Linked DNA regions of Azospirillum brasilense. The protein of the gene in region 2 interacts with the protein of the main gene of each other region in a pairwise test. Links are inferred from orthologs where the notes say so. Each region holds a gene or a part of one and is shown on either strand. Other genes may lie near its edges.

The links. Proteins that work in one complex are often made in the same cells at the same time.
Region 1: the proteins of parE (region 2) and D3869_RS19595 interact in binary tests that used the Escherichia coli proteins (3 or more experiments, as listed by UniProt). The link is inferred for Azospirillum brasilense from one-to-one orthologs.

Annotation. Positions count from the first base shown.
Region 1 is NZ_CP032346.1:1,222,927-1,226,735, reverse strand. Bases 660-3,558 are described here. They hold D3869_RS19595 (dihydroxyacetone kinase subunit DhaK), read right to left. Parts: upstream 2,659-3,558; coding sequence 1,660-2,658; downstream 660-1,659. Other genes in these bases: D3869_RS19590 (IclR family transcriptional regulator), read right to left, coding at 2,805-3,558; D3869_RS19600 (DAK2 domain-containing protein), read right to left, coding at 1,031-1,657. Also shown: more of D3869_RS19590, read right to left, coding at 3,559-3,578. UniProt on the Escherichia coli protein: Dihydroxyacetone binding subunit of the dihydroxyacetone kinase, which is responsible for the phosphoenolpyruvate (PEP)-dependent phosphorylation of dihydroxyacetone via a phosphoryl group transfer from DhaL-ATP.
Region 2 is NZ_CP032346.1:395,966-399,779, forward strand. The notes cover bases 658-3,561. They hold parE (DNA topoisomerase IV subunit B), read right to left. Parts: upstream 3,152-3,561; coding sequence 1,163-3,151; downstream 658-1,162. Other genes in these bases: D3869_RS15880 (hypothetical protein), read right to left, coding at 658-1,107; D3869_RS15890 (acyl-CoA thioesterase), read left to right, coding at 3,274-3,561. In the rest of the region: D3869_RS15875 (hypothetical protein), read right to left, coding at 1-251; more of D3869_RS15880, read right to left, coding at 343-657; more of D3869_RS15890, read left to right, coding at 3,562-3,705. UniProt on the Escherichia coli protein: Topoisomerase IV is essential for chromosome segregation; it is the principal protein responsible for decatenating newly replicated chromosomes. It relaxes supercoiled DNA.

The sequences.
Region 1 (3,809 bases), 830 kb from region 2 along the record:
CCAAGAGTCCATATCGACGGAGTCGTTTGGCACCTCGATGTCGGCTCATCACATCCTGGGGCTGGAGCAGGTCCCAAGGGTTCGGCTGTTCGCCGATTAAAGTGGTACGTGAGCTGGGTTTAGAACGTCGTGAGACAGTTCGGTCCCTATCTGCCGTGGGTGTCGGAGTTTTGCGAGGATCTGTCCCTAGTACGAGAGGACCGGGATGGACATACCTCTGGTGCACCGGTTGTCACGCCAGTGGCATGGCCGGGTAGCTAAGTATGGACGGGATAACCGCTGAAAGCATCTAAGCGGGAAACCCACCTCTAAACCAGAACTCCCTTGAGAGCCGTGACAGACCATCACGTCGATAGGAGGCATGTGGACGGGCGGCAACGCCTGAAGCTGAGCCTTACTAATCGCTCGATCGGCTTGATCCTTCCCAGCCGGCGGCCCGCGCGCAGCGGCAAGCCCTGGGCGCACGAGCCAACACCGCAAAGAACAAGAACGCATACGTCCTCGCTTAACGAAACCTGCCGTCCAGTCCGGATGGTTCGCGTGTGCCTTGGTGACCTGGTGGTCATGGCGAGGCTCCCAACACCCGATCCCATTCCGAACTCGGCCGTGAAACGCCTCAGCGCCGATGGTACTGCGTCTTAAGACGTGGGAGAGTAGGTCGCCGCCAGGTCACCACGGCACACGCCACACCACACCGGATGTGGACGCAGAAGGGCTCAAACACACTTGACAATCGTCGCACACCGTCCCTTCCCAAGGAACACCCGCGGGGTGGAGCAGCCCGGTAGCTCGTCAGGCTCATAACCTGAAGGTCGCAGGTTCAAATCCTGCCCCCGCAACCAAACATAAGCCCCTGGAAACAAACCGTTTCCAGGGGCTTTTTTGCATCCGAAATCACCGTCATCCGAAGCATCTTCGGAATCGAATCGGCTGCACGTCGCCTTCGATCACCGGTTCCGTATGATCCGACGCTTTCCCGCGCCGCCCCGCTTCGGCGCGGCGCGGAAAACGTGGATGGCAACAGGCTGACTCAGGACCCAACGTCACGGTCACGCTGACAGATACCCGCAGTGAGGCGCGCGAAGGCGAGCATGCCGGGATCATCCATGCCGATGCTCTTCTCGGCATACATGCGGGCACGTCCCATGCGGCAAGGTTCATTCCGGAAGCGGACAAGCGCCTCGTCACAGGCTGCGACCGCTCTTGAGCGGATCGCTGCCTGATCCCCGGCACCGGCCAAGGCCGAGGAAACCGCATCGAGCGCATCGACCACGGTCTTGTCCCCAAGCTTCGCGCCGCCTCGCGCCATGACGGCATCGCGCGCCTGTTCGAGAAGGGGGGCCAGTTCGCTCCAGGGGACTTCGGCCCGTCCCTTCGTCCTTTTCGACATCGTCAGGAGCCCGGTCGCGAGCAAGGTGCCAAGGCTCGATCCCGTGGCGGCGGCCGCGGCCTTGGCAAGGATGCCCAGGCTCACCCCGACATCGTCAATCCCATCCATCCGCTGCTCGGCCATGAGGTCCAGCACCCGGCGCAACATGCCGCCGGTGTCCCCATCGCCGAGCCTGGAGTCGGCCATATTGAGTTCCTGTTCAAGGGTTGTCATGCGCGCGTGCGCGAGAGAGACGCCGGCGGCAATGTGCGTGACGGTCAGGCCCATGATCAACCAACCTTCCAGAAGGGACAGGACGCCGGAGCGGCAAGAAGCCGTTCCAGCTCTTCATCGAGGAAGCAAAGGCTGAGCGACACGCCGGCCATTTCCATCGAGGTCACATAAGGTCCGACCAGGGGCTGGACGACCGTCAGCCCAGCCTTGTCCAGCCGTGCCGCAAGGCGCCGGTACAGGATGAAGAGCTCTTCCAGCGGGGTGGCGCCGAGGCTGTTGACCAGAACCGACACGCGACGTCCGCTGCCCTCGGGTCGTTCCGCCAGGAGGCGGTCGACCATCTCGTCCACGACGGCATCCGCCGGCTTGAGCGTGTCGCGCCAGATGCCGGGTTCGCCGTGGATGCCGATCCCCATCTCCATTTCGCCTGGGGCGATGCGGAACGACGGCTCCGCCGCGCCGGGGATCTGGCAGGACGACAGGGCGCAGCCGATGGTCCGCGTCCGCTCCACGGCCTTCGCCGCCGCCGCGGTCACCTCGGCCAGCGAGGCGCCTTCGTCGGCCCGGGCGCCCGCGATTTTGTAGGCGTAGACGATGCCGGCGACGCCGCGTCTCCTGTTGCGTTCGTCGGGGGCGGCGCTGGCGATATCGTCGGTGCCGAGGACCGTGCTCAGCTCCAGGCCATCGTCTTCCAGGAACTCCCCCGCCATATCGAAGTTCATGCGGTCGCCACCGTAGTTCCCGTACAGGCGCAGGACACCGCGCCCGCCGTCCGCCGCCTTGATCGCGGCTATGCAGGAATCCACGGTGGGGCCTTCGAAGACGTTGCCGATCGAGCAGGCGTCGACCAGGCCCGGACCGACATAGCCGGTGAACAGGGGCAGGTGTCCGGATCCGCCGCCGGTCACGATGCCGACCTTGCCCGCCCGGGCGCCTTCGGTGCGGCGGATCACCCGCCCCGCCGGTCCATCCCGCGTGAGTGACGGATGGGCTGCGCACAGCCCGTCGAGCATCTCGTCCACATAGTGCGCAGGATCGTTGATCAGCTTCTTCACGATGGATTCCTCCCGTTGCGCCGCGTCCGCGCGCCATGGCAGCCCTCCGCCCGCAGCGCTCCGGCGCTTCGGCGGCTGGAAGGGGTCGATGGTCGGATGCAGGCTTGTGGGGCTTGGGGCCGGACGCTGGGGTCCGGTCCCGCCCGTTACGTGATGGGTGTGGCGAGCGCCGGCGCCACGGCGTCGTCACCGTTGCTGTAGCCCAGCTGGAGCGAAATCGATTCCGCGTGGCTCATGACGACCGGGGCGAGGCTCTGCACCCGTTCGTGCGTCATGCGCGTGGCGGGGCCGCTCACGCTCACCGCGGCGAAGACATGGCCGCTGGTGTTGCGGATCGGCGCGGCGACGCAGCGCACGCCGATGTCGATCTCACCGTCGTCGATGGCGTATCCGCGCTGGCGGATCAATGCCAGATCCTCCCTCAGCCGGTCGGGGTCGGTGAGGGTGTTGCGTGTGTAGGCCGGAAGCCCCATCCCAAGGACGCGGTCGATGACGAGGTCCGATTGGAAGGCCAGGGTCGCCTTGCCGACACCGGTGCAATGGCAGGGCGACGCCTCCATCGTCGTCGTCGCGTTGTTCGGGCCGGATCGGCCCCCCGCGCCCCGCTCGATGAAGACCATCTTCATGCCGTCGAAGACGCACAGGTGGACGGTCTCGCGCGACAGGGTGCTGAGCGCGTCCACGTAAGGCTTCGCCACGCGGTGCACGTCCATGTTGGCCAGAACGATCGATCCCAGCTCGAAGAGCTTGATGCCGAGCCGGTACTCGTCGCGGCTGTGGTCCTGTTCCAGGAACCCGATTTCCTTGAGCGTGAGGATAAGGCGGTGCGCCGTGCTGCGCGGAAGCTTGGTCCGGCGCGCCACATCGGCGAGCGACAACCTGCGGTCGACCGTGGAAAAACATTCAAGGACGCTGAGCATCTTTCCAGCTGACTTGATGTTGTTCGTCTTCAAGAATGCCTGTTCCTTCTGCTCCCCTGCCGGACAGGCGTATCGGGCTTGGTCGTCGAGCCCCGTTCCGCCTGCTTCAGGCGCAGGGCGAAGCAAAGATCGGCCAACCGGCCCTTCGGGGTCAAGTCGTGTCGACGCGCTCATCGTCCCTCCCAGGGGATGCCACCCTCGCAAGCGCTTGCGAGGGTGGCCGGCATTCCT
Region 2 (3,814 bases):
GTGGTGAAGTTGGTGCGCACGCCGGAGATGCGGTTCTGCATGTTGGCGGTCACCAGCGGCCCGAAGGTCTGCGGGTCCATGCCGAACGGATTGCCGTGGATCACCACGCGCAGGTCGCGGTTTGAGGCGGCGTAGGACACCTCGCTCAGCGTGTAGGCGGGGACGGGCAGGTCGGCCACCACGCGTTCGTTGGTGCAGGCCGCCGCCATCGCGCAGAGGGCGAGAACACCGGCACGGGACAGGAAGGTCATGGCTCGCCTGGGCTGCTGAGTGGTCAGGGGAAACAATCATGGGGTGCCGCTGGACCGGCGGCAAGCTCGCGTCCCCCGGAAGAGCCGCCGCTCAGCCGACCGCGTGTCCCGGCAAGGGCCAATCGGCGCGCAGCCAGTTCCGTGCGGCGCGCTCGATCAGGTCCGGATAGGTGACGATCTCCGCCGGGCCGATCAGTGGCAGGTCCATGTCCGCGACGATGCGGGTGACCGAGGCGGCGTCCAGAGGCAGGCCGAGCTGGCGGGCGCGATGGGCGATGTCCATCTCCTGGCCCCAGTAGTAGACCCGGGCGGCACCGGTGTTGTCCCGCATGCGGCGCACCTGCTCCAGCCGGTCGTCGCCGTAGAGCGGCTGCCAGATGTCGGCCATCAGGGTGTCCGCCGGCTCGTCGGACCTGTGGGCGAGAGCGTCGCCCTGGATCACCGTCACCTTGGCGGCGGCCTCGGGCGGGAGCTGGCCGAACACGTCCATGGTGGCGTTCACCGCGATCACCTCGGGATCGAGTTCCACCACGGTGACGTGCGTGACCTCGGGCCGCAGGGCGGCGTTGGCGGCGGCCCAGCCCATGCCGAGCCCCATGGCCACCGTGTACCCCGTCGCGAAACGGCAGCCGATCTCCTGACTTTCGATCTCCATCGGGGTCATCGACATCCAGGTGCGCGACGCTGGACCGTCATGGCGGATCAGCCCGGCCATATCGGTGACCAGCATCGCCTCGCTCCAATAGCCCTTGCAGATCAGCATCGGGGCGAGCAGAAGCTCCCAACGTTCCCCCTTCCACGGGCGGTAGGTCGGGCGGAACAGGTCCGTCTGGAACAGGGTGAGCGGCGTGCTCATGCGGGCGGAGTCCATGCAGTTGGTTTGTACACCAACGAGCGTAGCGCGCCGCGGCTTACACGTCGATGTCGTCGACCCGGACGAACTTCGCGTTCTCCTGGATGAACTGGAAGCGCAGCTCCGGACGGCGGCCCATCAGCTCCTCGACCCGGGTCCTGGTAGCCTTCACGTCCTCCGCCTGCTCCGGGTCGGCGCTGTTGGGCACGACGACGCGCAGCAGCGTCCGCTTGGCCGGGTCCATGGTCGTCTCGCGGAGCTGGGCTGGCATCATTTCGCCCAAGCCCTTGAACCGGCTGATCTCAACCTTCTTGCCTTTGAAGGTCTTGTTGAGGAGCTGGTCCTTGTGGGCGTCATCGCGGGCGTAGACCGACTTGGCGCCGTGGCTGATGCGGTAGAGTGGCGGCAGGGCCAGATACAGGTGCCCGTTCTGGATCAGCCCGCCCATCTCCCGGTAGAAGAAGGTCATCAGCAGCGAAGCGATGTGCGCACCGTCCACGTCGGCGTCGGTCATGATGATGACCCGCTCGTAGCGCAGCTTGTCGCTGGAGAAGTCCTTGCCCACCCCGCAGCCCAGCGCCTGGGTGAGGTCGTTCAGCTCCTGGTTCGCCTTCATCTTGTCGGAGGAGGCCGAGGCGACGTTCAGGATCTTGCCGCGCAGCGGCAGGATGGCCTGGGTCTCGCGGTTGCGCGCCTGCTTGGCGGAGCCGCCCGCCGAATCGCCCTCGACCAGGAAGATTTCCGTCCCCTCCGGCGCGTTGCGGGAGCAGTCGGCCAGCTTGCCGGGCAGGCGCAGGCGGCGGGTCGCGGACTTGCGTCCCAACTCCTTGGACTGCTTGCGCTTGGCGCGCTCCTCCGCCTTCTCGATCAGCCGTTCCAGAAGGGCCTTGGAGGAGGACGGGTCGCCGGACAGCCAGTGGTCGAAGTGATCCTTGATCGCCGCCTCGACCAGCCGGTGGGCTTCCGCCGTCACCAGCTTCTCCTTGGTCTGGCCCTGGAAATGCGGATCGCGGATGAAGACCGACAGCAGGATGCAGGCGTCGCCCATCACGTCGTCCGCGGTGACCTGGGCGGCGCGCTTGTTGTTGGTCAGCTCGCCGTAGCCCTTCAGGCCGCGGGTCAGCGCGGCGCGCAGGCCGGCCTCGTGCGTGCCGCCCTGCGGGGTGGGCACCGTGTTGCAGTAGGTGTGCGAGAAGCCCTCGTCATCCTCCGGCCAGGCGATGGCCCATTCCACGCGGCCCTGCTGGTTCGGGAAGTCCAGCGCGCCGGAGAAGGGCAGGCGGGTCAGCGTCCGGCGTTCCTTCAGGGCGGCGTTCAGGTAATCGAGCAGGCCGCCGGGGAAATGCAGCGTCTCCTGCGCCGGAGTGGTGCTGTCGGGCGACAGCAGCGACGGGTCGCAGCTCCAGCGGATCTCCACGCCCCGGTACAGGTAGGCCTTGGAGCGCGCCAGCCGGTACAGGCGGTGCGGTTCGAAATGGGCGGCCTCGCCGAAAATCTCGGGGTCGGCGTGGAAGCGGATGGTCGTGCCGCGGCGATTGGCCGCGCCCTGGCGGGTCAGCGGCCCTTGGGGCAGGCCCCGGCTGTAGTGCTGCACGTAGAGCTGGCGGTCGCGCGCCACCTCGACCGTCAGGCGGTCGGACAGGGCGTTCACCACCGACAGGCCGACGCCGTGCAGGCCGCCGGAGGTCTGGTAGACCTTGTTGGAGAATTTGCCGCCCGAATGCAGGGTGGTGAGGATGACCTCCAGCGCCGACTTGCCCGGGTACTTGGGGTGGTCGTCGATCGGGATGCCGCGCCCGTTGTCGCGCACCACCACCGTGCCGTCGGCGGTCAGCTCCAGGTCGATGCGGCTGGCGTGGCCGGCCACCGCCTCGTCCATGGCGTTGTCCAGAACCTCGGCCACCAGATGGTGCAGCGCCCGGTCGTCGGTGCCGCCGATGTACATGCCGGGGCGCCGGCGGACGGGCTCAAGCCCCTCCAGAACCTCGATATCCTGGGCGGAATAGGTCTCGGCCTTGCGCGCCGTGTTCTCGAAAAGATCGCTCATGGCCCCAGTTATAGGAATTTCGTCAGGGCTGCGCAAGCGCATGCGGTGGCTCCTATATACTCCCCGCACCATATTTTGTGATGCGCTTTTTCGACCCCAGAAGGAATGAGGGCGGAGGCACGATGAGCGACGGCACACCCACCGATCAGAACCAGGCCCAACCCGATATGGCCCACCCGGACATGGAGGGCGGCCCGGCGCTGCGCACCATCGCCATGCCGGCGGACACCAACCCCAACGGCGACATCTTCGGCGGCTGGCTGCTGTCCCAGATGGATCTGGCCGGCGGGGTCGCCGCCCTGCGCCGTGCCGGTGGGCGCGTGGCGACGGTGGGGATCGAGGCAATGACCTTCCACAAGCCGGTCTATGTCGGCGACGAGGTGAGCTGTTTCGCCCATGTCACCAAGGTGGGCCGAACCTCCATCCGCGTGCGGGTCGAGACCTGGGTGCGCCGCCAGCGCAGCGCGGGGGAGGCCATCAAGGTAACGGAGGGCGTCTTCACCTACGTCGCCATCGGCGAGGACCGCCGCCCGCGCGAGGTTCCGCCGGAGTGAAGCGCAACCCGCCTTCTTTCGAAGGTTGCGCAGTGCGTCATTCTCCTTTGGGGGTGTAAACCGCCTATTACTCGGCGGCGCAAAGAGCATAGTGCGGTGAATTCTTTCG